Regions from separate parts of the Peribacillus asahii genome, predicted to be linked through region 2. Evidence: riboswitches for the same ligand, from Rfam matches in the RefSeq annotation. Region 2 holds a riboswitch; each other region holds the start of a gene.
What was found. Region 2 has a riboswitch for lysine ahead of dapA (4-hydroxy-tetrahydrodipicolinate synthase). Riboswitches for the same ligand answer to the same signal wherever they lie in the genome.
Positions count from the first base shown of each region.

Region 1: it holds a riboswitch for lysine, as region 2 does, so the genes downstream of both, BAOM_RS18635 (aspartate kinase) here and dapA (4-hydroxy-tetrahydrodipicolinate synthase) in region 2, are expected to answer to the same signal.
Region 3: it holds a riboswitch for lysine, as region 2 does, so the genes downstream of both, BAOM_RS21025 (amino acid permease) here and dapA (4-hydroxy-tetrahydrodipicolinate synthase) in region 2, are expected to answer to the same signal.

Region 1 covers NZ_CP026095.1:3,777,372-3,787,688, reverse strand. Annotated here, with positions in the region: gene BAOM_RS18650 (electron transfer flavoprotein subunit alpha/FixB family protein) at 1-193, shown strand, start outside; gene trxA (thioredoxin) at 366-680, shown strand; gene uvrC (excinuclease ABC subunit UvrC) at 903-2,675, shown strand; lysine riboswitch at 2,737-2,913, shown strand; gene BAOM_RS18635 (aspartate kinase) at 3,033-4,265, shown strand; gene BAOM_RS18630 (YslB family protein) at 4,319-4,771, opposite strand; gene BAOM_RS18625 (succinate dehydrogenase cytochrome b558 subunit) at 5,147-5,755, shown strand; gene sdhA (succinate dehydrogenase flavoprotein subunit) at 5,817-7,568, shown strand; gene sdhB (succinate dehydrogenase iron-sulfur subunit) at 7,587-8,348, shown strand; gene BAOM_RS18610 (acyl-CoA thioesterase) at 8,544-9,005, shown strand; gene BAOM_RS18605 (hypothetical protein) at 9,264-9,518, shown strand; gene BAOM_RS18600 (hypothetical protein) at 9,607-9,900, shown strand; gene BAOM_RS18595 (helix-turn-helix domain-containing protein) at 10,134-10,317, shown strand, end outside.
Region 2 covers NZ_CP026095.1:1,186,427-1,196,743, reverse strand. Annotated here, with positions in the region: gene BAOM_RS05965 (LLM class flavin-dependent oxidoreductase) at 40-1,041, shown strand; partial or broken gene BAOM_RS05960 (aldehyde dehydrogenase family protein) at 1,194-1,493, opposite strand; gene BAOM_RS05955 (hypothetical protein) at 2,210-2,476, opposite strand; gene BAOM_RS05950 (hypothetical protein) at 2,560-2,763, shown strand; gene BAOM_RS05945 (FAD-binding oxidoreductase) at 2,956-4,326, opposite strand; lysine riboswitch at 4,572-4,751, shown strand; gene dapA (4-hydroxy-tetrahydrodipicolinate synthase) at 4,878-5,771, shown strand; gene BAOM_RS05935 (hypothetical protein) at 5,949-6,158, opposite strand; gene BAOM_RS05930 (hypothetical protein) at 6,162-6,356, opposite strand; gene ssuE (NADPH-dependent FMN reductase) at 6,684-7,223, opposite strand; gene BAOM_RS05920 (LLM class flavin-dependent oxidoreductase) at 7,238-8,581, opposite strand; gene BAOM_RS05915 (ABC transporter substrate-binding protein) at 8,633-9,649, opposite strand; gene BAOM_RS05910 (LLM class flavin-dependent oxidoreductase) at 9,709-10,317, opposite strand, start outside.
Region 3 covers NZ_CP026095.1:4,248,291-4,258,607, forward strand. Annotated here, with positions in the region: gene BAOM_RS20990 (3-hydroxyacyl-CoA dehydrogenase/enoyl-CoA hydratase family protein) at 1-1,980, opposite strand, end outside; gene BAOM_RS20995 (YuzL family protein) at 2,195-2,329, shown strand; gene rodA (rod shape-determining protein RodA) at 2,485-3,645, opposite strand; gene BAOM_RS21005 (metal ABC transporter permease) at 4,015-4,893, opposite strand; gene BAOM_RS21010 (metal ABC transporter permease) at 4,886-5,815, opposite strand; gene BAOM_RS21015 (metal ABC transporter ATP-binding protein) at 5,826-6,578, opposite strand; gene BAOM_RS21020 (metal ABC transporter solute-binding protein, Zn/Mn family) at 6,591-7,511, opposite strand; lysine riboswitch at 7,895-8,078, shown strand; gene BAOM_RS21025 (amino acid permease) at 8,256-9,707, shown strand; gene BAOM_RS21030 (glycoside hydrolase family 13 protein) at 9,761-10,317, opposite strand, start outside.

The sequences.
Region 1 (10,317 bases), 2.2 Mb from region 2:
ATATATCGCATGTGGGATTTCCGGAGCTATCCAACATTTAGCAGGAATGTCTAACTCAAAAGTAATCGTTGCTATTAATAAAGATCCAGAAGCAAACATCTTCAATGTTGCTGACTACGGTATTGTTGGTGACCTATTTGAAGTCGTTCCACTTTTAACAGAAGAATTTAAGAAGTTAAAAGTAAACGCTTAAATTATAGAAATACAAAAGGTATTCATCGGCTCGTCTGATGAATATCTTTTTGTGTACATATACATAGATAGTTTTGGGGAAATTAGCGATGAAGCAAATTAATAGCACGAACGTAATCATCAATGGTATACTGTTTTTGATTATTTGAGTAAATATGAGGAGGATTTTATAAATGGCTATTGTAAATGCAACTGATCAAACTTTTGCAACTGAAACAAACGAAGGTGTTGTTCTAGTTGATTTTTGGGCTCCGTGGTGCGGACCTTGTAAAATGATTGCTCCTGTTCTTGAAGAGCTTGATAGTGAAATCGCTGGTAAAGCGAAAATCGTTAAAGTGGATGTTGATGAAAACCAAGAAACAGCTGGTAAATTTGGTGTTATGAGTATTCCAACATTAATCGTTCTTAAAGACGGTGAGGCTGTCGATAAAGTAGTTGGTTTCCAACCAAAAGAAGCTTTAGCTGAACTTCTTGCTAAACACGCTTAATGATTGCAAAGAAATCTTCGAGTCTGAGACTTGGAGATTTTTTTTTGCTTTAAGAAAGTTTAATCGTTTTTAAGGATTAAACTATTAAGAAAAGACACTAACTTTCGCTATTACAGGTGATAAGTTTTGTTTTTAGTCTCTCACAATGTAGATGTTATTTTTTAAGATAGGAGTATTTCCTGTATAGTAATAACAAGAAGAAATAATAAGGCGGGGGAGTTCATGAATCAGCAAATCAAGAATAAATTAGCCCTTCTTCCAGATCAACCTGGCTGTTATTTAATGAAGGACCGTCAAGGGACAGTTATTTATGTCGGGAAAGCAAAAGTTCTTAAAAATCGTGTGCGTTCTTATTTTACAGGCTCACATGATGGGAAAACGTTACGACTTGTAAATGAAATTGAAGACTTTGAATACATTGTCACATCCTCCAACATTGAAGCTCTTATTTTAGAGTTGAACTTAATCAAACAATACGATCCAAAATATAATATTATGTTGAAGGATGATAAAACGTATCCATTTATTAAGCTTACAGCAGAGAAGCATCCTCGCCTTCTTATTACAAGGAAAGTGAAAAAAGACAAAGGGAAATATTTTGGTCCGTATCCCAATGTGACTGCTGCTACTGAAACGAAAAAACTGCTTGATCGAATCTATCCGCTTCGTAAATGCGATACGCTGCCGAATCGGGTATGCCTTTATTATCATTTAGGTCAGTGTCTTGCTCCTTGTGTGAAGGAGGTAGAGCAAGCACAATATACGCAAATTGTAGATGAAATCAATCGTTTCTTAAATGGCGGACATGTCGAAATAAAGAAGGCGTTAACAGAGAGCATGCATGCCGCTGCTGAAGAATTAGATTTTGAGCGAGCAAAGGAGTTACGTGACCAAATTGCTCATATTGATGTTACGATGGAAAAGCAAAAGATGATGACGAATGATTTTACAGATCGCGATATTTTTGGGTTTGCCTATGATAAGGGTTGGATGTGTGTGCAGGTGTTTTTTGTACGTCAGGGGAAATTAATTGAACGTGATGTTTCGCTTTTTCCAGCTTATAATGAACCAGAGGAAGAACTGCTTACCTTTTTAGGCCGTTTTTATGAAATGGATCATCACTTAAAGCCGAAGGAAATTTTGATTCCAGAGACAGTTGAGGCAGACCTAGCGGAACGTCTTCTCAATGTGAAAATTATTCAACCAAAACGTGGTCAGAAAAAGGACATGCTTGATTTAGCGAATAAAAATGCTAAATTAGCACTACACGAAAAATTCTCTCTTCTTGAACGAGATGAGGAACGATCCATAAAGGCTGTCGAGAATTTAGGAAAGCAGTTAGGAATTTATACACCTCATCGTATTGAAGCGTTTGATAACTCCAATATTCAAGGAACAAATCCTGTATCTGCACTAGTTGTATTTATAGATGGGAAGCCAGTAAAAAAAGAATACCGCAAATATAAAATTAAAACGGTGCAAGGGCCGGATGATTATGAATCGATGCGGGAAGTTGTACGCAGAAGATATTCACGTGTGTTAAAAGAAGGGCTGCCACTACCGGATTTAATCATTATTGACGGGGGAAAAGGACATGTTGAAGCGGTTAGGGATATTTTGGAGAATGAATTAGGCCTCGATATACCGTTAGCTGGTCTAGTAAAGGATGAGAAGCATCGTACATCTGAATTGATGATAGGGAATCCGCTTGAAATTATTCCACTTGACCGACAGAGTCAGGAGTTTTATTTATTGCAGCGAATTCAAGATGAAGTGCATCGATTTGCGATAACCTTCCATAGGCAACTTCGTGGGAAAAATGCGATTCATTCACAGCTTGACGATATTTCAGGAGTTGGTGAGAAGAGGCGTAAGCAATTGCTTAAATCATTCGGTTCGCTAAAAAAAATAAAAGAAGCCTCTATTGAAGAGCTTGTTCAAGCAGGTATGCCCGAAAAAGTAGCAGAGGCCATCTTCCAAAAATTTCAGAAATGAACTTGATTCACTTTCTCCTCTATGCTATACTCAAGAAGAATTTTGAACATGACAATTAAAGAGTGCTGATAGAGGTGCGAGATTCAAGAGTAGAAACCTAGAGAAGTATGAGCTTCTGTGAAAGGTTTTGAAAGGGGAAATCGCCGAAGGAAAACAAAACTCATACTTTGTTTTTCTGGTTTGACATTGAATAAATGGCAGACTGTCAGGAAGAATTTCCTGGAGAGCTATCTCACTGTATTTGCCGTATTTATAGTATTTTTCGCGGACAAAGCAATGAGATATATCTCGTTGCTTTTTTTGTGCTTGTACATATCAAATTCAGTTTAGTGTAAACAACAGAGAGGATGAATGAATATGCCAATTATTGTACAGAAGTTTGGCGGTACATCCGTCGGAAATGTCACAAAAATTAAAAATGTGGCAAGACGGGTCATGGAAGAAGTAGAGAGAGGGAACGATGTCGTTGTCGTCGTGTCAGCGATGGGCAAAACAACGGATGAATTGGTAACAATGGCAAAGGAAATTACAGATAATCCAAGTAAGCGTGAAATGGATATGCTGCTGTCAACAGGTGAGCAGGTTACGATTTCTTTACTAACAATGGCCTTACTTGAGCAAGGTCAGCAAACGATTTCATTTACAGGGTGGCAAGCAGGAATCCAAACGGAAGCAGTCCATGGCAATGCACGCATTTTACAAATTGATACAAAACGTATGGAAGCGGAATTACAAGCAGGGAAAGTGGTTGTCGTTGCTGGATTCCAAGGGGTAGATGAGGAAGGGAACATTACGACATTAGGGCGCGGAGGTTCAGATACAACAGCTGTTGCACTAGCTGCAGCACTGAAAGCGCAACGCTGTGACATTTATACGGACGTAACCGGCGTATTTACGACGGACCCACGCTATATTAAAGAGGCGAGAAAGCTCTTATCGATTTCATATGATGAAATGTTAGAACTTGCAAATTTAGGAGCTGGCGTACTTCACCCACGTGCGGTAGAGTTTGCCAAAAATTACCACATTCCACTAGAAGTACGTTCTAGTATGGAGAAAGAATCAGGGACGATTATTGAGGAGGAAGCAACAATGGAAGAAAATTTAATTGTAAGAGGTATTGCTTTTGAAGATAAAATTACACGTGTGACGGTGTTTGGTTTACCGCGTACACTTAGCACTTTATCAACCATTTTTACAACGCTTGCAAAGCATCATATTAACGTAGATATCATTATTCAAACAATGACATCTGAAGAGACAACAAATCTTTCGTTTTCAATTAAAAGTGAGGCTCTTCAAGAAGCTCTTCAAGTATTGGAAAGTAATAAACCGAACCTTGAGTTTGAAAGAATCGAAACAGAAGATGGCTTAGCGAAAGTATCAATCGTTGGTTCAGGTATGGTCTCAAACCCTGGAGTCGCAGCTGAAATGTTTGAAGTGATGGCGAACACGGGAATCCAGGTGAAAATGGTTAGTACATCAGAAATTAAAGTGTCAACCGTTATCAATGAAAAGGAAATGGTTAAAGCGGTAGAAGCTCTGCATGTTGCCTTCAACTTAGGTGCCCATTCAAAAACGTTAGCTTAATTAAAGAGGTGTAAAACAGACTTACTTTATCGTAAGTCTGTTTTACAGCACGATTAAAGTGGATCTTTTGGATCCCATTGAACCGTGAAAATGACTCTTTTTGCGCGTTTTTTAATTTCAGCAACTGCTTCACTGCTGCATTTTTTTTGAAGGGCGCTCTGCTCAGCGAGGAATCCAGTTTCTAGTTGGAAATGGCAGTCCGAATAGAGCTCTAGGCGGCGATTGATAATTTCTCCGGTTAAGGTGAGTTCCATTTCATTTTTTGTTTCTTTTTCGATGATTAAATCACCCCAGCCAGCACTTTGAAAAAATGCAACCACTTCACCCATACTACTCAAAGGGAACTTTCTAGCTAACTGTTTCCCAGTCCAATAAAGGATTTGGTAGGAGTCTTGTCCGAGGATATTATCTAAGACAATTTCTCGAATGAGTTCATAGCCAAAAGTAGGAATTTGAAGTTCGTTTATTACAGAGTCTTCTAAAGTTTCTGCGAGATTTTTTTTCATTGTGAATCGCCTCTTTCTGTAAATCTATTATAAACAATTTTCATTTTGATGCTGTACTATTTTTTAAAATATTTTCGGAAATTATTGGAAAATATTAACATACTATTTCATGATATAGATACCTATAATAATAATTTTTGTAAAAATTTAGATAATTTAGAATTTACCTTGGTAGATTATCATGAATTTCTATCGTGAAAAAAAGAAATCTTGTATCCGTTTTCTTGACGCACATACAAGTGAGGAGTAAAATAGTGGTGTCACATAATTGTAAAAAAGTATAGGGAAAATTCTATGCTTGCATTTGTGCGAGGATAAAAGGTAGCCACCAATTTATCTGAGCATGATTTTTCACAAATTAAGGGGGGGCACTTAGTGGCAAAAAATCGTGAGTTTGGAAATCGTAGGCTTCATTCACTTCTTGGGGTAATTCCAATCGGGTTATTCCTCATCTTCCATCTATCAGTGAACTTTATGGCAACAAAAGGAGAGGAAACTTTCAATACTGCGGCTCATGCAATTGAATATGTGCCAATGTTGATAGTGGTAGAATGGGTTGTCATCTATCTACCATTAATTTTTCATGCTGTTTATGGAATCTATATTGCTTTTACAGCTAAAAACAATTTAGGAAGATTCGGGTTCTTCCGTAACTGGATGTTCATGTTACAACGTGTAACTGGAATTATCACTTTAATTTTCCTTGTTTGGCACATTTGGGCAACTCGAATTCAAAAGGCTTTAGGAGCAGAAGTTAACTTTGACATGATGGCTGAAATCTTCTCTAGTCCATTTATGATTGCATTCTACATTGTGGGGGTTATCTCAGCGATTTTCCACTTTGCTAATGGATTATGGTCATTTGCAGTTAGTTGGGGATTAACAATTACACCTAAATCACAAAAAATCATGACTTATGTTACATTAGTAGTATTTGTTGCACTTTCTTACATTGGTGTTAGCGCAATTTTCGCTTTTGTATGATAAGCGAATGAATTAAGAGCAAGAGGATTATAAGGATAATGGAAATAAGGGAGTGACAAGATTGGGTAAAGGTAAAATAGCTATCGTCGGTGGCGGACTAGCAGGTTTAATGGCTGCGATTAAAGCGGCAGAGATGGGGAAACAGGTTGAGTTATTCTCACTAGTTCCTGTAAAACGCTCTCACTCTGTATGTGCCCAAGGCGGTATTAATGGAGCAGTTAATACAAAAGGTGAAGGGGATTCTCCATGGATCCACTTTGATGATACAGTATACGGTGGGGACTTTTTAGCGAACCAACCACCAGTAAAAGCGATGTGTGAAGCAGCACCAGGAATTATCAATATGTTTGACCGTATGGGCGTTATGTTTAACCGTACACCAGAAGGTTTACTTGACTTCCGTCGTTTTGGTGGAACACAACATAGCCGTACAGCATTTGCTGGCGCAACAACTGGTCAACAATTACTTTATGCGATGGACGAGCAAGTACGTCGTTATGAAGTAGAAGGTCTTGTAACGAAATATGAAGGTTGGGAGTTCCTTGGAGCTGTAATCGATGAACAACAAACAGCACGCGGAGTTGTTGCTCAAAACTTAGCTTCTATGGAAATCAAAGCATTCCCTGCTGACGCTGTTATTATGGCGAGCGGTGGACCAGGAATTATCTTTGGTAAATCTACAAACTCCATGATCAACACAGGTTCAGCAGCATCTATCGTATATCAACAAGGTGTTAACTATGCGAACGGTGAGTTCATTCAAATTCACCCAACAGCGATTCCTGGTGATGACAAACTTCGCCTAATGAGTGAATCTGCTCGTGGTGAAGGTGGACGAGTATGGACATATAAAGACGGAAAACCTTGGTACTTCTTAGAAGAAAGATACCCAGCATACGGAAACTTAGTACCTCGTGATATCGCGACTCGTGAAATCTTCGACGTATGTGTAAACGATAAGCTAGGTATCAATGGGGAAAACATGGTTTACCTTGATCTTTCACATAAAGATCCTAAAGAACTTGATATTAAACTTGGTGGTATCATTGAAATTTACGAGAAATTCATGGGTGAAGATCCACGTAAACTTCCAATGAAAATTTTCCCTGCGGTTCACTATTCAATGGGTGGATTATGGGTAGATTATGACCAAATGACAAATATCAAAGGTCTATTTGCTGCTGGTGAGTGTGATTACTCTCAACACGGTGCGAACCGTCTAGGAGCTAACTCTCTTCTATCCGCTATCTATGGTGGATCTGTAGCTGGACCAAATGCAGCTAAATATGTCGAAGGTTTAGAGAAAACAACGGACGCACTTCCTTCTTCATTGTTTGACGGCTATGTAAAACAAGAGCAAGAGAAATGGAATAACGTCATGTCATTAGACGGTGCAGAAAATGCTTATGTTCTTCATAAAGAGCTTGGAGAATGGATGACGAATAACATGACGGTTGTTCGTTACAATGATAAATTGAAAGAAACAGATAACAAAATTCTTGAGTTGATGGAACGCTATAAAAACATCAACATTAACGATACTGCTAAATGGAGCAACCAAGGTGCTGCATTTACTAGACAATTACAAAACATGTTGCAATTAGCTCGTGTTATGACAATTGGTGCCTTAAACCGTAACGAAAGCCGTGGAGCGCACTACAAACCAGAGTTCCCAGAGCGTGATGATGAGAACTTCATGAAAACAACAATGGCTACGTTCAAAGGTCTAGATCAAGCGCCAGCATTCCATTATGAAGATATCGATGTGTCGCTAGTTCCACCTCGTAAACGCGACTACACAACTACACATTAAGAAGGGAGAGAACACCAAATGTCTGAAACTAAAACTGTACGTTTTATCATCACTCGTCAAGATACACCAGATTCAGCTCCTTATGATGAGGAATTTGAATTACCGTATCGTCCTAATATGAACGTAATTTCAGCATTAATGGAAATTCGTCGTAATCCTGTAACAAAAAGCGGTAAACAAACAACTCCAATTGCTTGGGATATGAACTGTTTGGAAGAAGTATGTGGAGCTTGTTCAATGGTTATCAATGGAAAACCAAGACAATCATGTACAGCACTTGTTGATCAATTAGAACAACCTGTTCGTCTTGCACCAATGCGTACTTTCCCAGTTGTTCGTGACCTTCAAGTTGACCGTAGCCGCATGTTCGACAACTTGAAAAAAGTAAAAGCTTGGATTCCAATCGATGGAACGTACAATCTTGGACCAGGTCCTCGTATGCCAGAGCGTAAACGTCAATGGGCTTACGAATTATCTAAATGTATGACTTGTGGTGTATGTCTAGAAGCATGTCCAAATGTGAACGACAGCTCAAACTTTATTGGACCACAACCATTATCACAAGTTCGTTTATTCAACGCTCATCCAACTGGTGCGATGAACAGAGCAGAACGTTTAAATGCAATCATGACAGATGGAGGACTTGCTAACTGCGGTAACTCACAAAACTGCGTACAGTCTTGTCCAAAAGGTATTCCATTAACAACTTCGATTGCAGCTCTTAACCGTGATACTGCAATTCAATCATTCCGTAACTTCTTCGGAAGCGATCAAGTTTAATCAATCGTATGAAAAGAACCTGTATCTTATGATATAGGTTCTTTTTTTTGCGTATTTTCATGCTAGCTCTATGGTGGCAAGGTGAGTGAGGCTGTTTAATGAAATTTAGGTATATTATGTAAAAATCTTTCAATTATATACACTTTGCTTTAAAATGAATGAATAACCATTCATTGAATAAGAGGAGGCAGCATTTTGAGTAGAATCTCATATATTGAAAATTTTGAACAGTGGCAAACTAGTTTTTCCTTTAAGCAAGAGGTAAAGGTTCGTTTTTCGGAAACAGATATGTTCGGTCATCTAAATAATACGATTACATTCACATATTTTGAGGAAGCAAGAATGGAATACTTTAAGCATTTAGGCTTAATGCAAAAATGGTTAGAGGCAAACGATGATGCCATCATTGTTGTGGCTGATTTGCAATGTGATTATCTTCAACAAGTGTTTTTTGATGAACACTTATATGTGCACGTTAAGGCAGCCAAAATCGGTACGTCGTCTGTGGATCTTCATTATATGATTACAAGAGAAGACGGCTCAGTTTGCTATACGGGCAGGGGAGCAATTGTTCAAATTTCGAAAGCTACTGGGAGATCCCTTCCTTGGAGTGAAGAAGTGAAAGCGATATTAGGACAATTTCAAGAAGTAGAGTGAGAATAGTCATATGTAAAATCTCCTAGGAAAAGAATTCTAGGAGATTTTTTTGATTGGATAGTCCTGGTTCGTTGTTGCTGTTTCTGAGAGATGCTTGAAAATTGTTTGAAGTTGTTCCGTTCTTTACTTACAATAAAATATCGTAGGTATTTTAGTATAAGTAAAGAAAAATGTGCTGATATGAAATTTCCAGTATGATGCTAGACTATTATTCTTTTAATAATAAACGAATAGAGACAGGAGAATTTGCATTATCGGATGAAGCATTTGATTTGCATTAGTAATGCTGGAAATGTAGAAGCAGTTAGAAGCATGAGTGTATTTAGGGAAGAGGGAGAGAGCAGTTTTAACCAATTTCTTAATGACTTAGACGATAATCAATGGTTGCTTTATAATATTTCGTATTTTTATATACCGACACTTGATGTCAATACTCTGTTAGAGAATATTGTCTTATTGCTGACATCTTCCAAAGGAATATGGAGTATTATCTTCAATTTTTGGATGCTGTAGCTGATGTTACAAAATCAGCATGATAAGAAGGCTATGCTAATCAATAACGTTATTTAACAGAACCAATAAGAAAAAGGGAGGGAGTATAGTGCCTGAAATAGCATACATAAAGGTTATAAGGAAAAAAGGATTCTACGCAATGTTCCGCAATTTTCAAATACTGTTAAATGGTGAAGTAGCAGGAGAAATAGCTCGTGATCGAGAGGTAGTGTTTGAAGTACCGCCGGGCATCTATACAATTCAAAATAAAATAGATTGGTTAATCACTGATGCTCTAGAGCTAGAAGTAAAAGCTGGTGAAACAGCAACTTTTCAAGTATCAGGGAAGGCGAAGGGTGGATTGAATCAGGAAATATTTATTCAACGGGAAGCGAATGATTGAAATAGAAGGGTGAGTAGCCTTTCAGCATAACTCAAAGATGTACGTGAACATGGTCTTACACAAATGAGCCTAACGTCATTTTGTTATCCACAATTTTAAAAAGGTTAAAAAAGAAAATTTAAATTATATAAGCAAAAGAGTCACTCCCTCACCTTTATCGACATACTATATCGTGACTAAATAGACACCCACTCCGGGTTTTATGCTGGTGAAGGCAAGGAGGGTTACATTAATTGAAGGAGAACGAATTCACTCATAAGCCACTACTCACCAAAAGAGAAAAGGAAGTATTTGAGTTACTAGTACAGGACAAAACAACAAAAGAAATCGCAGGTGAATTGTTTATAAGCGAGAAAACAGTTCGAAATCATATTTCTAATGCGATGCAAAAGCTTGGAGTTAAGGGGCGTTCACAAG
Region 2 (10,317 bases):
TATAATAGTGACACTTGCATGAAGAAAGGATACATTTACATGTCAAATATACAAATACCTGTATCAGTCTTAAACTTAGCTCCTATTCGTGAAGGACAAAGTGCGAAAGAAGCTATCGAGGCAATGGTCGATTTAGCGCAAGCGACTGAGAAGATGGGCTATACAAGATATTGGATTGCTGAGCATCATAACACACCAACATTAGTGAGTTCAGCGACTTCTATTTTAATTAAACACACTTTAGAGCATACAGAACATATACGTGTTGGGTCTGGAGGAATTATGCTGCCTAACCACTCCCCTTTAGTTGTTGCGGAACAATTCGGAACGATGGCAACCATCTATCCTAATCGATTGGACTTAGGTCTTGGCCGAGCTCCGGGCACGGATATGATGACCGCAAATGCACTAAGACGAGCTCAAAAGGATTCTGTCTATACATTTCCGAACGATGTTCAGGCATTACTTACGTATTTCGGACCTGAAGAGCTTCAAAGTTATGTAAAAGCTTATCCAGGTGTTGGAACAAATATCCCAATCTATATCCTCGGTTCTTCGACGGATTCTGCCGTTCTAGCAGCTAAATTAGGCTTGCCCTATGTATTCGCTTCTCACTTCGCACCAAGATATATGGAGGAAGCTATTTCTATTTATCGCGACCGATTCCAGCCATCTCCATACTTAGACTCTCCATATATGATGGTCTGCTTGAATGTGATTGCCGCTGAAAGCGACGAAGAAGCTACATTCGAATCAACCACCATGCAGCAGTTTTTCCTAAATGTTGTTCGCGGATCTCAAACACCGTTACAACCTCCTGTTGAAAATATGGATCACATTTGGAGTCAGCCTGAAAAAGCAATGGCTGCATCAATGTCCAGTGTGACTCTGTTAGGAAATAAAGATTCGATTCGAAAACAGTTGACGAGTTTTCAAGAGAAGTATAACGTCGATGAAATTATGGCTGTATCATATATTTATGATGGTAACAAACAAAAACGGTCTTATGAGATTCTAAAAGAAATCGTGGATGGCAAATAAAGATATGCATTTGAACACGCTGTGATTTTTGGATCCTATGCGTGTGAGAATAGATTACTTGAACTTAACAATACAACAAATATACCTGTATTGAGATGATGTGCCCCTCAATACAGGTATATTAAAATAAACTATTCTTTTAATACTGATGTTTAATAATTATCAATTTGAGCTCTTTGTAGTTTACCGCTGTAATCGACATAAATAGATTTCCATTCAGTGTATACATCTAAGGATGCTTCACCAGAATCTCGATGACCATTACCAGTCCCTTTCGTTCCGCCAAATGGAAGATGAATCTCAGCCCCTGATGTTCCTGCATTCACATAGACAATTCCTGTATCCAAATCTCTCATAGCTTGGAAGGCTCGGTTAACGTCAGCAGTGAAAATCGCACTGGATAGACCAAATTCCACATCATTATTTACTTCAATAGCTTCTTCTAAACTACTAAAGGTATCATAATGGGTAAAAATCTCCCTAGAATACTATTTAATTTTTCAAACATCCTTCTTCATCTCGATCATCCATCCCTTTAGTAGACTAGCTTGTTATAGCACTTTACTTCTAGATTACCAATAAACTCCGGCTCTTTCGCCCACGTGCTGTATTAATAATCAGTCACCTCCATCTCAAGCCCCAGTTTTAGACACTTTACGACTTCTTGAGCAATCTTACTATTCCCTTACTTTACATTTATCCATTTAAACTATTATAAGACTATATATCATTTTTACAAAAAGTGGAATGTTTTCGTTTGAAAAACTGTTCCCATACACTTTTCTTTTCATAATGGAAATTAACACTTTTACTAACACTTAGTCATTTGTCAATGAAGCAACTAACTGCAGTTGTATACACTTCGTCTATACTTTTTCACTAATTTTAATATAGATTTTGTAAAAGCAGCCGTTAATATAGGACACGCTAATCGTGAAATTAATCGAAAATACCTAAAAGCACTAAAAACGAAAAAAAGCTGAAATCCTGAACATCCAAGAATCCCCGCCTAGCCAATTTTCTAAACTATTTTTCTATTAAATAAAAAGAAGCAAAACACCAACTCCAAATTCGGCAGCATGACATTCAATATTTACTGTCGTCCCTTTCACAGACTTCATGATTAAAGTGGAGAGCCAAGTAGTCTCTCCACTGATTAATGAGGATTCTATTCATTAAATGAAACGGGCGAGCCAGTTGAAGTATGTTGATTCACCCAGTCAAGCGATACTTTGGAAACATCTTGCCAGTCAGGTATTTCTGATTTATGCTGTTCTACCCAACTCATACAATATTGCGGGTCAATATTATTTTCCTGGCATTGTTCTAAGAACGACTGAATGTTTGAATCTGTACAATTTTCCCATGTGCCACAAGTAGTTGTAAAAAGAGTCTCCATTTTCGTTTGTATATCAAGTTCCTTATCATTAACCATGATTGACTCCTCCTTTTATTAAAAATAAGATAAGCATGTTGGCATTAACAACATTAAGTATGTTCAAAGGATTATTTATGCCGTTGGCTGCTGTATTAATTATTATCCCAATGATTGTCGCCATTATAACTGTACACAGAAAAAATGGTTTGTTTTCAGATAAGGGTGGAATAGAATATAATCTGGTATTAATCGCTATCGCATCGGGCATCACTTTAACTGGTTCTTTATCTTTAGATGCACTCTATGATATCGATTTTTTGGTCCGTTTAATGTTTTCACATTGAAGAAACCTTTAACCACAAAATAAAACCAGCACAAATGACTATGCTGGTTTGCTACACAATATTCATTTAGAAGTTTCCTGCAACCTTTTCTAAACCAGTTTCAATGATTTCTTCTGCTCGGTCAGGATACTAATAACAACTGTTTCTGAATCTGTGGTTCCCCAAGCTTGAACATACTTAACAGCCAATAGATTATCCTTGTGGATTAATGTTATGGTTATGACGGAATCTATTACTTGGATCGTACGTTTTCTTTACCTCTACTAAGCGCTCGTAGTTTTCTTGAAATGCATTAGTCGTTACATCGTCGCTTACACCGACTCCATTAAGATATGAGGCATTTTTGTAGGAAAATGGGAGCAGTCCTCCATATACGGAATCTATCCATTGTTTACATACAGCATCGTCTCCAGCCATAGCCATTACATCAACCAACAGGACAAACTTTGCATTTCGGATGGCAAATGGAGTTGCATGAACAGGTACTCGATTCATTTTTCCGCCAAGTGCCCATAGCTGAACAAGGATGCTTGGAGCCGGCGCATTGTCTATTTTATAGAGGAGCTGCTCAATGACTGTATCATCCAATTCATCAAAGAAAAGAGAGCTTCCATAAACAGGTACGGTTTTTGGCACCATTGGGTCTAGCTTCTTTTGGAACGCTACAAATGGCACTACTCCTGTTTGATCAACAATTGGTTCTGCTAACTCGCGAAGCGGTTGAATAACTGTTTGGCCTTCTTTCGCATCACCTGCATAGATTCCTAAAAGCATGATTACCTTTTTATGATGTAAAAATTCAGGTAAAAACGGGGCAGGCGGCAGAACAGCAGCTGTTATATTAAGAGAAACTGCTTCATCAGGAGCTTGAGCCAAAAATTGTTGAGCTTTGTTTAAGATGTCTTTTGCATCCTTAAAATCGTACATCACATCCAAAGCCAACACTTCTGGACCTACGGCATGCAAGGCAAACTCAAATCTAGTGACGACCCCAAAATTTCCGCCGCCTCCGCGAATTGCCCAAAATAAATCTTGATGATTCTTTTCATTAACCTCAAGCACAACACCGTCCGCTGTTACGACTCTTGCACCAACAAGATTGTCACAAGTTAACCCATACTTCCCTCTTAAATAACCAATACCGCCATTTAGAGCTAACCCGGCAACACCTGTTTCGGAAACCGTCCCAGTAGGAACTGCCAGTCCATACTTTTGAGTTTCAAGATCTATATCTCCAAGAGTAGCTCCACCTTCTACAACAGCCACTTGTCTCTTTTCATCTACTGTTACTTTTCTCATGTGTGATAAGTCGATCATTACCCCATCATCACAAACAGCAAGGCCGGCTACATGGTGTCCTCCACCGCGAATCGAAATAGATAATTCATTTTCCTTCGCAAACTGTACAGCTGCAATCACATCATTTTCTGACTCACAAACTACTATTGCGGCTGGTTTTCTATCAATTACAGCATTCCAAACCCTTCTTACTTCATCATAACGCGCATCATTTGGACGTATTAATCGGCTGCCTACATGCTTCTCAAGGGTACTATACATCATGTAATCACTCCTATCTTTTATATTTGAACACTAGTTCATTGTTACCATATAATAGTACCATTATTTGGTTGTTTTTCCACAAAATTCTGTAATCATAATTACACCAATAGTCATATTCTCAAACTAGTTGACATAGATTCTTCAAAAAGTAAAAGGGACAAACACTAACTTTTCATTGCAATCAAGTAAAAAAACTGGTATCATCTAACATAATTAAATATTCACTTATTTCAATATTCTTTTGAAGTAAGGATAGAGGAGCAAAGACCATAAGTACGCACTGGGAGGATGATGAGATCCAATGACGATTGCGAAAAGGGGAATTTGCCGAAGTGGAAAGAATCTCATATTTCTTGAAGCTGGTTCTGTTATTGAATAAATACAGAACTGTCATATAGGAAACTATATGGAGGGCTATCTTACGCACAGAAATAATTTTTGTTACATATTGTTTCTACTGCAGCAGCGAAGCCCCGTTGTTGCTTTTTCGCGTTTATCGTTAATCGCCCTTCTCCCTCTATATAAAAATCATTAAAGGACGTGGAGAAGTAATGAATTTCGGACAAATTTTAACTGCAATGGTAACCCCATTTGATCACAATGGTGAGATTGATTTTAATGCTGCAAAAAACTTAATCAATTATTTAATTGACAATGGTACAGACGGTTTAGTAGTTGCGGGTACAACTGGAGAATCCCCTACATTAACGACGGAAGAAAAAGTCGAATTATTCAAATTTGTCGTTGAAGTTGTGAATGGAAGAATTCCTGTTATTGCTGGTACTGGCTCTTATAACACTAAAGCCTCTATCGATTTAACGAAGCTTGCAGAACAAGCAGGGGTCGATGGAATTATGCTTGTTGCTCCATACTACAATAAACCTTCTCAAGAGGGATTATATCAACACTTTAAAGCAATTGCTGAGTCAACGTCATTACCGGTTATGCTGTATAATATACCAGGACGCAGCGTTGTCAATATTTCTGTTGAAACTGTCGTTCGCCTTGCACAGATTCCAAATATTGTTTCCATTAAAGATGCAAGCGGCAACTTAGATGCGATGACTGCAATTATTAGCCAAACACCGGAAGATTTTTCATTGTACAGCGGTGATGATGGTTTAACTTTGCCGGTATTATCGATTGGCGGCACGGGAGTAATCTCAGTTGCTTCTCACATTATAGGCAATGAAATGCAAGCAATGATTGAAAATTTCAAAAATGGGAAGCTTCAAGAAGCTGCTCTAGCTCACCGCAAACTTCTCCCAATTATAAAAGCACTATTTGCTGCACCAAATCCATCACCGGTAAAAGCAGCATTAAATCTAAAAGGGACCAATGTTGGCGGCGTTCGCTTACCAATCATTCCTCTAAACGATGAAGAAACAAGTGCCTTAAAACAAGCACTGCAAGTACTGAATGTAAAAGAAGAAACGATTTCTTAAAAAAGTTTTTTAATAAATGAAAGTTTTGAATCATCTATGCGAAATCCAAAAAGGGACTGACCTCCCATATCACATTACTGTCTGGGAGATTAGCACTCGTATCTTACTTTATTTATTAAATGAAAGTAAAAAATGACGTGTAAAATGGTACACGTCATTTTTATACTGGTTACTTTTTCACCTTGTCGCACTTCCAGTATTTAAAAAAGTAAGAGTTGCAGTTATTTCATGTACACCATTGACTAAAATCATAATCCTATTGGTTCCTGAATTTAGATTCGTATTTGAAATGGGTCTAGGAAAATCAAACTCTATCGGAACGCCTTGTACAAAGGTTCTTACAGTATCAGACCTATATAACGAACCAAACGTTGTTGTTGCACCCATTGCTCATGTTGCTCCTGTTGAACCCGTTTCTCCTTTAAATATATTTACCTCAACTTCTTGTTCAACTATTAATTTTTTATTATCTTCTATGACTTTTTGTTTCTTCTTAACTTTAACGCAATTACATTTCCTCCCGCCACATTTAGAACAGTGTACTTTAACTTCTTGCTCTATTTTATTTTTTCTATTATTATCCAAACGTTTCACATCTTTCCCAAATTATTACTCACACACTATGTAACTGTCATTAAATTTGATTAGACAAATATCTATAAAAAATCGTAAACCCAAGTTTTTTATACAATTATCGAACTTCTTTAGAAACAAAAAGCATTTATTACTTGTACCCATGCTAAACGTATCAAAAAAGGACGTCGGTTTAAATTCATCAACGTCCTTAACTAAAACTCTATAACTTTCTTGTAACTTGAATATCTTAAAGAACTTTTATTTAAAAAGGTTTTATTATTCTAAGTACAATTTTCTAAAATAAACCTTTTAACCTTATCGTATAAAGTACTTTACTTAAACTAATCTACTAATCTTTACATTAAGCAGCTTTTGTAATTCTGCGGTTAATCGCTGCTCCGCTTCAGCCTCAATACGGAAACCGCCTGTTGCTAAACGTTCAATTTGCTGATCAATAACATAGACCGGATTTAAAATTTCAGTTGCACCTAGTACCGATAATACTGGCTTTAATGCATATTCAATGGCTAAAAGATGACCAAACGAGCCACCTACTGCCAAAGGTACAACGATTTTTCCCTCTAATGCTTTTTGCGGCAATAAATCTAAATATGTCTTTAAAATACCTGTAAAAGAAGCTTTATAAATAGGCGTTAAAATGACAACAATGTCTGCTTCTGCTACTTGCTGATTAGCACGCTGAATGTCCTCGCTTGCAAAGTTTGCTGTAATTAAATCCGTTGCTGGCAGCTCATGTACATAAAGCGAATGGAAGTTGATTTCCTCTTGCTCAAAAAATCTTTCCACCTTTTGTTGAATAGCTGTTAAACGAGATTTCTTTGTATTGCCTCCATTAATAATCACTGCTTTAGTCATTTGCATTCTCTCCTTTACTTACCTGTTATTTGTGCCGTTTTTTTAGATGGATGTACAGGTACTGAAAGTCCTAAATTTCCACGTAATGTATCGCTCTCATATTCAGTGCGGAATAAACCTCGACGCTGTAGTTCCGGGATTACGAGTTCAACAATATCGTTCAAGCCATCCGGGAAAGTTGGTGGCATAATGTTAAAGCCATCTGCGCCTTCATTTAAGAACCACTCCTCTAATTGATCTGCAATCTGTTCAGGTGTTCCAACGATTTCCCGGTGACCGCGTGCCCCCGCAATACGCTCATAAATTTCACGGATTGTTTGTAAATTTTCCCGTTTTGCAATGTCACGAATGATATTGTAGCGAATGCGCGGATTCGTTTCATCTTCAATTGTGCTAAACTCCGGCAGCGGAGCATCCACATCATATCCTGATAAATCAATATTGGTGAAATTCGATAAATAGGCTAGACCTACTTCTGGTAAAATACGGCTATTCAGCTGTCGCTGTTTGGCAAGTGCCTCTTCCTCCGTTTTAGCCACTGTAATAAATACACCAGGCATAATTTTTAAATCCTCAGGCTTACGGCCATATTTAGCTAGGCGCCCTTTTACATCACGATAGAAAGTCTGAGCCTCTTCAAGTGTTTGCCATGCTGTAAAAATAACTTCCGCCGTTTTTGCCGCAAGCTCTTTTCCAACTTCGGACGATCCAGCCTGCACAATGACCGGATGGCCTTGCGGTGTCGATGGCGAATCCAGCGTCCCTTGTACCTTAAACCATTCCCCCTCATGATTAACCGGGTGCACCTTGTCTATATCTAAAAACCGACCTTGTTCCTTGTCGATAACAAGTGTCTCGTCTTCAATCGAAAACCATAGCTTCTTGACAACATCCACAAATTCCTCTGCACGTTCATAGCGGAGCGCGTGCTGTAAATGTTTTTCTTTACCAAAAAGGAGTGATTCACTGTCGTTTGCTGAAGTGACTACATTCCAAGCCGCCCGGCCTTTTGATAGATGATCAATAGCACCAAATTTACGCGCTACATGGAACGGTTCGTTGTATGTAGTTGTCAATGTAGCGGTTAATCCAATATTTTTCGTAACTGCTGCAAGCGCTGAAATAATAATGACTGGATCGAGCTTCAATCCCGATGATGAATTTTCTAAAATAGATTGACCAAATACATCCGCAAAAAACACCATATCGAATTTACCGCGCTCAGCCGTTTGGGCTAATTCAATTAAATAATCTAAATCCAATGTTCGATCCGCTCCTGAAGAAGGGTGACGCCAGCTCGCAACATGATGTCCAGGCAAATTGAAAAACGCCCCTAATTTCATTTGTTTTTTCGTCATAACAACAACTCCTATTTGTCATATTCATTTAATCGGAATTTTACAAAAAAATTATTTAGCAAACGGGTTATATTCGTTTGTATATAAATCTTCCGCCTTCACTTGACCTTCTTTTAGTTCACCATTTCTGACAAGCCAATCAATCCAAACATCATACTCGGATGGTGTAATGACACCGCCTGTTTCCGCAATTCCTGTACTCTTCCAATATTTAAGGTTATCAGTCGTTTCTTTTCGCCCGCGCTCATTGATAATTTTCTCAAAGCGTGCAATGACTTCTTCCCTAGGTGTTGTTTGTGCCCATTCAATAGCCTTGGCAACCCCTTCCGTAAATTGCTGTACAGTATTTGGGTTATCCTTGATATACTGCTCTGTAAAGAAATAATCACCTGCCGTAAACTCCGAGCCAAACACATCAATGTCTTTAAATAATTCTACAATTCCTCCCGCTTCTAGAGCTCGATCTCTTGCAATACTTGCAGTACCACCAAATACAGCCGCATCTAGTTGTTTATTTCGCAGCGCTTGTTCTGCATTCGACATCGGAATGGTTACTAGTGTCACTTGTTCAATTTCTTTTTCAGTTAAGCCGCTTTGACGTAAATAATCTTTGATAACAAACTCCGCATGAGCCCCTAAAATATTCACGCCCACTTTTTTACCAATTAAATCTTTCCCCGATTTAATCGGACTCCCCTCAAGTACATAAGCACCCATATACGTATTTTCATCACTGCCATAAGAACCAACGACGGACTTTAATTTTACATTTTTTGAATAAGATTTAATAATAGCTCCATTAAATGCGGCCCCAAAATCTATTTGTTTTGTCGACGTTAATTGAATGCTTTCCGGTCCACCAGTGCTATCACCTATATAATCCAACTTTAAATCTCCTAAATAGCCTAAATCCTCTGCTAGTTCAGGAAAGCCCACGATACCTGGCGACCCTTGATATTGCAGTACTGTATCTTCTTTAGAATCAGCAGCTGTCTTATTATCTGAACAGCCTGTTAAAATACTGCCGATTACACCGGTTGCTAAAATAAATGAAGCTAATTTTTTCATAATTGCTCTCCCCACTTCAATTCAATAAGTCGCCTATTTTTTCAGCGCTAAATTCTGCTCTATTTTCCAGCTCTTTGTATCTGCTTTTTAGACGGACTTACAGGTACTGAAAGTCCTAAATTCCCACGCAGTGTATTGCTTTCATATTCTGTACGGAATAAACCGCGTCTCTGTAATTCTGGAATGACCAGTTCCACAATATCATGAAGACCATCCGGGAAAGTTGGTGACATCACATTAAAGCCATCCGCACCTTCATTTAAGAACCATTCCTCTAATTGATCAGCAATTTGTGCCGGTGTACCAACAATTTCTCGATGACCGCGTCCCCCCGCAATATGCTCGTATACTTCGCGTAATGTTTTTAAATTTTTACGTTCCGCAAGAGTGCGAATAATCGTATAACGGATTTGTGGATTCGTCTTATCGTTAAACTCTACACTTTCAGGAAGTGGTGCCTCTGCATCGTATCCTGTTAAATCTACACCAAAGAAATTTGATAAGTATTCAAGACCTATCTCAGGTGAAATGTAGCTATTTAATTCTTTTCGTTTAGCAATCGCTTCTTCCTCTGTTTTCGCTACTGTAATGAAAACACCCGGCATAATTTTTAAATCTTCAGGTTTGCGACCATATTTTGCAAGGCGTCCCTTCACATCACGATAGAA
Region 3 (10,317 bases), 1.8 Mb from region 2:
TGCAGACGTAGAAACATTCGCCATCGCCACTGTTTCAAACACTTTATTAGCAACTTGTTGAATATCTACAGATACTCCTTTTGGAAGCCCTTTTAATGCTTTCATATACAGCTCTTTCGTTCCACCACCGCCAGGAATTAAACCGACGCCTGCCTCAACAAGACCAATATACGTTTCCGTTGTGGCTTGAATCCGAGCGGCTGGTAATGATACTTCCGCTCCCCCCCCAAGTGTCATATTGAATGGTGCAGCTACTACTGGAACAGCACTATATTTAATTTTGAGCATCGCATTTTGGAATTGCCTAATGACGAAATCTAATTCAAAAATATTGTCATCTTGGGCTTCCATTAACATCATCGCGATATTGGCTCCAACGCAGAAGTTTTTACCTTGGTTTCCAATGACTAACCCTTTATAATTAGCTTCCGCTTCATCTACGGCGACATTAATCATTTGTACAATGTCTAGACCAATCGCATTGTTCGGTGAAGTAAATTCAAGTAGAATAACACCATCACCAATATCCATTAAACTTGCTCCACTATTTTTCTTAATAACCCCTTTTTGCTTTTTAATAGTCTGTAAATGAATGACCCTTGGATTTTCAATAACTTGTTTATAGCTACCGTTGTCGTAATAAGAAACAATACCGTTCTCTTCTTTATAAAAAGTTTCATGTCCGGCAGCTACAAAATCTTTTAGCCATTGCGGTACAGCGATTCCTTCTTGTTCTAAACGAGCTACAGACTGCGCTATCCCAATCGCATCCCATATTTCAAACGGCCCAGCTGACCAGCCAAATCCCCATTTCATCGCCTGATCTAAATCTACAATTGTTTCAGCAATTTCACCAAGTAGTTGAGCAGAATAAACAAGCGTTGGCATGACTATATTCCATAGCAGTTGACCTGCACGATCTTCGCTGTATACAAGCGCTTTCATTTTATTAGCAAACCCTTTTGTTTGCTTTGCTATCTCAATGGATGGTGCTTGTAATTTTTTTCTTTCTTCATACTGTAGTGTTTCAGGATTTAGCTCCAAAATTTCCTTACCTTTTTTCAGAAAAAATCCTTGCCCTGATTTGCTGCCTATCCAGCCTTTTTCAAGCATTTTCTGCATAAAATCCGGTGTACGAAAGACTTCTTGCTCATCGCCCTTTACTTGGTCATAAACATTTTTGGCAACATGTGCAAATGTATCCAGCCCAACGACATCAAGCGTGCGGAATGTCGCACTCTTCGGTCGGCCGATAAGCGGACCTGTGATAGAATCCACTTCTCCTACGCTGTAACCGCCTTTTAGCATTTCACGAACAGTCACGAGTAAGCCATATGTGCCAATACGATTTGCAATAAAGTTCGGTGTATCCCTTGCTTCAACAACACCTTTACCAAGCACATTTTCACCAAATTCCCTCATAAAAGCAAATACCGTGGAATCGGTTGCTTTCGTTGGTATAATTTCCAATAACTTCAAATAACGCGGAGGGTTAAAAAAATGCGTGCCAAGGAAATGCTTTTGGAAATCTTCTGAACGTTCCTCTGCCATCGCTTCAATAGAAATTCCCGATGTATTTGAAGAAACGATACTGCCCGGTTTCCGAAACTGATCCACTTTTTCAAATATGCTCTTTTTCACTGCCAAATTCTCTACAACGACCTCAATGACCCAATCAACATCTTTTAACCGTTCTAAATCATCCTCAAAATTTCCTGCTTCAATGAATGCTAGATTTTTTTTGGATGTTAACGGTGCTGGCTTTTGCTTTAATAGCTTTGAAAGCGCCGTTTGACTGATACGATTTCGAACGGATTTATCCTCAAGCGTTAGCCCTTTTTTCTTCTCATCCTCTGTGAGTTCCCGAGGAACCATGTCTAATAATAAAGTCGGAATGCCGATGTTAGCGAGATGTGCCGCAATCCCTGATCCCATAACTCCTGATCCTAAAACAGCAGCCTTTCGTATTTGTCGCACCAAGCTCATATCCCCCTTACGCAGTGTATTGAATGAATACTCATTCATTTTTCAAGCAAAAAAAAGCAAAAAAAAGTGAAAATCTTTTGTTACTTTTAATAATAGGATATTTATGTAAAATTTTCAATGATTAAACAGTAAATTTTTCAAGTTATTTTTTGATTATTTTCACACCAATTAGAAAACATAAAAGGAGTGATTACTGGAGGTGACAACAATTATGAAGCAGAAACATCAACCATCGAAAGCTGCTGTTAGTGCAGCCAGCGTCAAAGGCGATGCTGGACCTGGCGGAGAAAATCGTCATGGAAAAAATAAAGTAAACAGTCAAAATAACCAATTTAAAAAATAGGATAGCGTGAATCATGTAGTTTCAAGACTCATTACAAGTCTTTATCTAAACTAAAGGTTTGTTATAAGAAGATGTTGAGTTTTGGCTCCTACCGTTTTACCAACAATATTATTTAATAGAACCTAAATTAAAAAAGTCGACAAAAGTCGACTTTTTTAGAACATATATTTCTTATGATGATAACGAATACTGAAGATTAAGCCCATCGCCATCATATTTCCCATCAACGAACTACCTCCATAGCTAATAAAAGGCAGCGGAATCCCTGTAATCGGCATAACTCCGATTGTCATCCCAATATTTTGGAACACGTGGAACGTCAGCATACTAATTACACCGACACAAATATACGTGTAGAAATTATTTTTCGTTTCCATCCCTGTTTTCGTAATATGATACACCAATAGGAAAAATAAGCTAATCACAATACTAGAACCGATAAAACCATATTCTTCACCAATAACGCTGAAAATAAAATCGGTTTGACTTTCAGGTAAATATACCTCGCGTGAGCCAAGTCCTTTTCCAAATGTTTGACCTGAACCAATTGCAAGTAACGATTTAATTAAATGAAACCCTTCAGCACTTGAATAGTTATACGGATCCAACCAAGAATAGATACGTCCAAACTGATACTCTTTAACACCTAAATATTTCTTAATTAAATCAGGCTGCCATAAAATAAAATAAAAAATGGTAGAAATAAGCAAAACCGCTGTTGAAACAATCGGCAGCAATATTTTCCACGATATTCCTGAAATAAAAATCATCCCTGCCAAAATAGCACATAGTACAAGAGAGGTTCCTAAATCCGGCTGTTGCATAATGAGGAGTAACGGCGCCATAGTAACTAAAATTAATTTACCGAGCAGCCATAAATCCGTTTCAATTGTTTTCAACGAATTTTTCAAATGATGTGTGTGAATGACATTTGCAAGCGCCAAAATGAGGAATACCTTCATAAACTCCGAAGGCTGAATCGTACCAAACCCTGGGAATTTAAACCAACTTCTTGCTCCATTAATTCGAGGGACAATGCTTTCTGGCATAATGATGAGCATTAGGAGTACAAACAGCCCAAAGCCGTATGCATACCAAGATATTTTCTTTAATTGATCAGAGTCTAATGTAATGACTCCCAAAACAATCCCGACTCCAACCATATAAGAAATAATTTGTTTCAGTAAAAAGTTACTTGAATATTGTCCTGTTGATTGTGCACTATAAATGGCTACACAGCTTGTAATACACAGTAACAATAAAATGGTAACTAACCCAAAATCTATACGCGACGAAAAATTATTTTGTTCCTGCATACTAACTCTCCCCTAGCAAGGATCTTACTGTAGATATAAAGTAAAATAACACACTTACTCATTATACTTTATACAGTCAAAATCACAACTATATCGAAGGAGAAGTTATAAGAAAAGCGGAATCGGCTCGACCAGCTCGTGAAGAAAATAGGGAAAGACCCGGAAGGAGCCCTTTGCCTTTCAAGGGCTTTCATCTTTTTCACAGCGAGCTAGACATTAAGAAAAGCGCAAGCTCCTTAATTCTTCTTAAAAAACATAATGCCTCGCCCCTTAAACAGAAGCAGCTTATGTCCAGAAAGAACTAATCAGCTTACGCTAAACTTCAAAACTGTGAGCTAAAAATGACCTAAGTGAATACCCGTACATCATTTAGATGCTCTTAAATGAAACTTTACGACGCCAAACCCGGCTAATCAGCCCATGGCTCGGTGAGAATAGAAACGCTAAAGTAAAAAATAGCGCCGCAGCACATACCATACATCCAGAAATCGAAGCATCTAAAGCAGTCGCTACGTAATAGCCGACTACCGAGCTTAAAATGCCCACAACCATGCTGATTATAATCATTCGATGTAATTGATCTGTTAATAAATACGCTGTGGCAGCCGGAATAATAAGCATACCCACGACAAGAATCGCACCGACACTATCAAAAGCTGCGACCGTTGTTACGGAAACAAGGCTCATTAATAAGTAATGAAAAAACATCACGGGAATTCCCATTGCTGCTGCCAGCGCTGCATCGAATGAACAAATTTTAAACTGCTTAAAGAATACAAAGATGAGAACTATATTAATGAGGAAACTGCTTCCAACCATCCATATGGCCCTCGGGCCCATATCCTGACCTGCAATCGTCATCATATGCCACGGCGTATACGCAATCTCCCCATACAAAACATGTTCTAAGTCAAAATCAATTTGCTGCGTATACAAACTAACTAATAAAACACCGATAGCAAAAAGCGATGTGAATACAACACCAATCGCTGCATCCCCCTGAACACCTGAGTTTTGAAATAGTTGAATCAAAAAAACAGTTAATAGCCCAAGTAGCGCAGCTCCCATTAACATGAAAATAGATTCTCTTGATCCACTCCACAGAAACGCTAACACAATTCCAGGCAATACGGAATGACTAATCGCATCCCCCACCATCGCGATTTTTCTGACCACTAAAAAACAACCGACAACACTACAAGAACAAGCAACAAGTGCTCCAACAAGGATAATCCAAAAATCATTCATAGCGATGCACTCCTTGTTTTTGCAGTTTACGCATTAATTCATATTTCCGTTTCGTATCTCCCCTTCGCCAAAGCTTCGCTACCACGCCGCGATTCGGAGCAAATAATAAGGAAAGTACAAACCACCCCGTTGCCGAAAGAACAATCAGTGGACCGGTGGGTAAATTGTTCACAGTTGCGCTGAGCAGCGTACCACTTATTCCACTTACCATACCAAACACACCAGATAATATCACCATTACATGTAATCGCTCTGTCCAATACCTAGCTGAAACAGCTGGTGTGATGAGTAAAGCTGCCATCAATACAACGCCAACCGCTTGAATTCCAGTCACAACCGCTCCAACAATTAATAGCATAATGATATAATCCAATAACAAGACAGGTAAACCGATTCCCTTTGCAAAACCTGGATCAAAAGATAAAAGTTTAAATTCTTTAAAAAACAGCGTACAAACTAAGATTAAAACAAGCGACACCCCCATCATCACATACACATCGGTCATGACCATAGAGGCCGTCTGTCCAAACAAAAATTTATCCAATCCACTCTGATTTCCGTAAGAACTTTGTTGAATTTGTGTTAATAAAACAATACCTAATCCAAAGAAAGAAGATAATACAATCCCAAGCGCCGAATCTTGCTTAATTCGACTATATTTTGTTAATACACTAATGAAGAATACCGCAATCATCCCAGCAATAGCTGCTCCAAAAAGAAAGAAAGAAATCGATTTAACCCCGGTTAAAATAAAAGCGATACAAATACCCGGAAGCGCTGCATGAGCAAGTGTATCTCCAAGTAAAGACTGTTTTCTAAGATAAGCAAAGCTTCCAATAACACCACTACTTAAACCGAGCAAAAGCGTTCCAAGTAAAATCCACTGTGTGTTCGGGTCACGAAGGACCTCTAATATACTCATTGATTCCACCTCAATTTATTAACAATCCTGATTGTGAATCAGATAAAATCGCAAGTTTACCGCCGTACGTTTTTTGTAAATGCTCCGGAGTAAACACCTCTTCTGTCGGTCCTATTTGAATAAGCTGTTTATTCAGTAGAATCGTCCAGTCAAAATACTCTTTTACTGTTGAAAGATCATGATGAACGACAAGCACCGTTTTGCCACTCTGCTTTAGCTCCATAAGCAATTGAATAATCGCTTTCTCTGTTGCTGCATCCACACCAACAAATGGTTCATCCATAAAATATAAATCGGCTTCCTGCGCCAAAGCTCTTGCTAAAAAAATTCGTTGCTGTTGCCCGCCTGATAGCTGACTAATTTGTCGATTTGCATAATCAACCATCCCTACTTTGTCTAAGCACTCTAACGCCTTTTGCTTTTCCGCCTTGCCAGGGCGCTTTAGCCATCCTAAGTGGCCGTAACGCCCCATCATCACAACATCTAAAGCATTCGTCGGAAAATCCCAATCAACAGATTCACGCTGCGGCACATAGCCTACGTTTTTTCGCATCGCTCTATATGATTTTCCCTGAATCGTTACTTTCCCGGAAATGCGCGGAACAAGTTCTAAAATTCCTTTAATTAAAGTGGATTTCCCTGCCCCATTTGGCCCGATAATCCCAATTAACTTACCTTCTGGTACTTCAAAAGAAACAGATTCAATAACTGGCTTTTTATGATAAGCAATTGTAAAATCTTCTACCTTTAATACATTAGGCATCCAAACCCCTCCTTATTTCAACGCATTTACAATCGTATCGGTATTGTGACGCACCATTCCAAGATACGTTCCTTTTTCTGTTCCTTTTTCTCCCATTGCATCTGAGAATAATTCTCCTCCAATTTTCACAGTATGCCCTTGCTTTTCAGCCCCTTGAATAACGGCTTCGATTGCTTTTTTAGGAACACTCGTTTCTACGAAGATCGCTTTAATTTGTTTTTCTACTAAGTAATCACGTAAATCTGTGACATCTTTAGAACCGTATTCGGATACGGTATTCATTCCTTGCAGCCCTTTCACTTCTAATCCATACGCTGCACCGAAATAGCCAAATGCATCATGCGCTGTAACAAGTACACGTTGTGATTCTGGAATCGTATTGATTTCAGATTGAACATATTCATGTAGTTCTTTTAATTTCTCAATATATGCTTCATAATTTTTTTGGTAACTTTCTTTATTGGCTGGATCTTCCTTTATTAATGCTTCATTGACCGTATCGGCAGCTTGCATCCACAGCGTAACATCAAACCAAATATGCGGATCATATTGCCCAGCCTTTACTTCATGCAGTTCTTCCTTAGCAATATCTTTAGAAACCGCAATCGTCGTTTTTTGCTCGCCCATTTGCTCAAAAATCTCTTCCATTTTCCCTTCAAGATGAAGACCGTTATATAGAATCATATCTGCCCCATCAAGTGTCTTGACATCTCCTTGAGTTGCTTTGTATAAATGCGGATCGACTCCTGACCCCATCAAACTTGTCACCTCGACATGCTCTCCGCCAATATTTTGAGCTAAATCTCCAATCATTCCCGTTGTCGCCACTACTACAAGCTTGCCCTCCGTTTGATTATCCGTCTCCGTTGAACACCCGACTAATAAAAGAAAAACAAACATAACACTCGCCATTGACTTCCATATGAATTTCATAAACATCCCCCTTTTTCGTGTAGTTATAAATGTTTCCTTAATGCAAAAATAAGAATAAAAAAATACAGATTGAACCACTTTTGATGGTCAAGCACTAAAAAGTTTCCTTAGGTAAACTTATTTTATAATATACATAATTTATATGCAAAAGTGCAACCCTTTTTTACTTTTTTATTGAATTACCTAAATGATTTATATTCCAGAATAATAATAGAATGCTTTGAGAAATCAGTTGAAAATATTCACAAAACAGCTATTTATATTGAATATTCAGAAAACTGAAATCGTAACTATAAGCCATTTCCAATAAGTTATCATTGCACTATTTAAATCACTAGATTATAATTCTACTATAATAAAAAAATGCATATTTCCTCATTAACCGATGGGGTAGAGGCTGCGGCTTATAAAAGTAGAACGAGTGAGATACAAGAATATCAATGACTTCGTTTAAAAGGATAAGTTGCCGAAGCAAGACGATTTTCTTGGGGTCATCTTGCTGGTGGTGTGACCGAATAGGCACATTACTGTCACGTTGCTGAAACAACGTGGGGAGCTATCTTCGGAAGGATTACACGGGTTTATAGAAAACAGCCGTCGATCTTTCGATGGCTGTTTTTTTTATACTTTAAGAAAGTTTAACTTCTCTTAAATATAAAAAAGACATCGACTTTCGCCATTAGGAGCGATAATTCGTGTTTTTCTAATGTCCTTTCCTTCTAATTTAAAAGGAGTGTTACATGTATGAAAAATTCAAACTTATCAACACCCCCTTCCCAATTAAAACGGAATCTAAAAGCTCGTCATTTAATGATGATTTCTTTAGGTGGAACAATTGGGACTGGTTTATTCCTAGCTAGTGGAGGAGCTATTCATCAAGCTGGACCTGGCGGAGCACTTGTTGCATATGCAGCTATTGGGCTTATGGTGTACTACTTAATGACAAGTCTAGCCGAAATGGCCGCCTTCATGCCAGTTGCAGGTTCATTCCGCGTATACGCATCTAAGTTCGTTGATCCATCCTTTGGCTTTGCCATTGGCTGGAATTACTGGTATAACTGGGCCATTACAATTGCTGCAGAACTAGCGGCCGTTGTTCTTATTATGAAGTTCTGGTTCCCGGACAGCCCGTCTCTTCTATGGAGCGGATTGGCACTAGTGATTATGTTTTTATTCAACTACTTATCCGTTAAAGGCTTTGGGGAAGCGGAATTTTGGTTTGCCATGATTAAAGTTGTAACGGTTGTAATCTTTATTGTTACCGGAATCCTTATTATTTTTGGCATTATGGGAGGAAACGATCCAATCGGGTTCTCTAACTTCGTGGCAGATGGTGGTCCATTTAACGGTGGATTTTTCGCAATCCTTGGTGTATTCATGGTTGCCGGATTCTCTTTCCAAGGAACTGAACTGCTTGGCGTAACAGCAGGAGAAAGTGAAGCCCCTGAGAAAAATATTCCTAAAGCTATTAAATCCGTATTCTGGCGCATTATTTTATTCTATATTTTAGCCATTCTAGTTATTGGTATGATTATTCCATTTACAGATGCCCGTCTGTTAAGTGATGACGTTGCGGTTAGTCCATTTACACTTGTATTTGAAAGAGCCGGTCTTGCTTTCGCTGCTTCTGTTATGAATGCAGTCATTCTAACATCTGTATTGTCCGCTGGAAACTCTGGTATGTACGCATCTACGCGTATGCTTTGGGATTTAGCCCGCGATGGAAAGGCACCTAAATTCCTTGGTAAATTAGACAAACGCGGCGTTCCTGTGAATGCCCTTATTGTCACAGCATTAGTCGGTACACTTGCTTTCTCCGCTTCTTTATTTGGAGATGGCGTCGTTTATATTTGGCTATTAAATGCTTCGGGTATGGCTGGTTTTGTAACATGGGTCGGAATTGCTATTGCTCATTATCGATTCCGTAAGGCTTACATTGCTCAAGGACATAGTTTAGATGATTTACCATATCGTGCAAAAGGATTCCCGTTCGGCCCAATATTAGCATTGGTTCTTTGTATCATCATCATTATTGGACAAGGATATCAAGCGTTCTCAACGGACGGAATTGACTGGAATTCTATGCTTGTCTCGTACATTGGCTTAGTCCTATTCTTCATTGTATGGATTGGGTATAAAATTAAACATAAAACAAAATTAATTCCTCTTGAGGAATGCGACTTTAAAGCTGAATAATATTAAAGAAAGAACCTGATATTGTATATCGGGTTCTTTCTTTATAGGTTCTACTATAGATAATACACACGGCATTCATAAGGGCGTAGTGGAGCCTCGTTTATTTCATCCTCATTCCTCTGATTATAATTACTAATTAATAGCTTAGCTGATTTGTGAATAAATTCTTTCGGTAAGAAAAAGTCAGCCGCATTAGCTGTGAAATTACAAAGTACAAGCAGCTTTTGTTCTCCTAACGTTCTCGTATACGCAAAAATACGTTCGTCTTCTGGAAAAAGCAAATCATAACGACCATAGACAATAATGCTATATTTCTTTCGCAATCCAATTAATGTTCGATAATAATAAAAAATGGAGGCTGGATTATTAATAGATTCTTCGGCATTAACTTGTAAATAATTAGGATTTACTGCAATCCATGGAGTACCCGAGGTAAAACCTGCATGCTTAGAGTGATTCCACTGCATCGGTGTTCTCGCATTATCACGCCCGCGAGCATGAATAGCAGCCATCATCTGATCATGTGACCATCCTCGGCTGTATACGAGCTCGTGATAAGCATTGATTGTTTCAATATCTCGATATTCATCTAACTGATGAAAGGCCACAT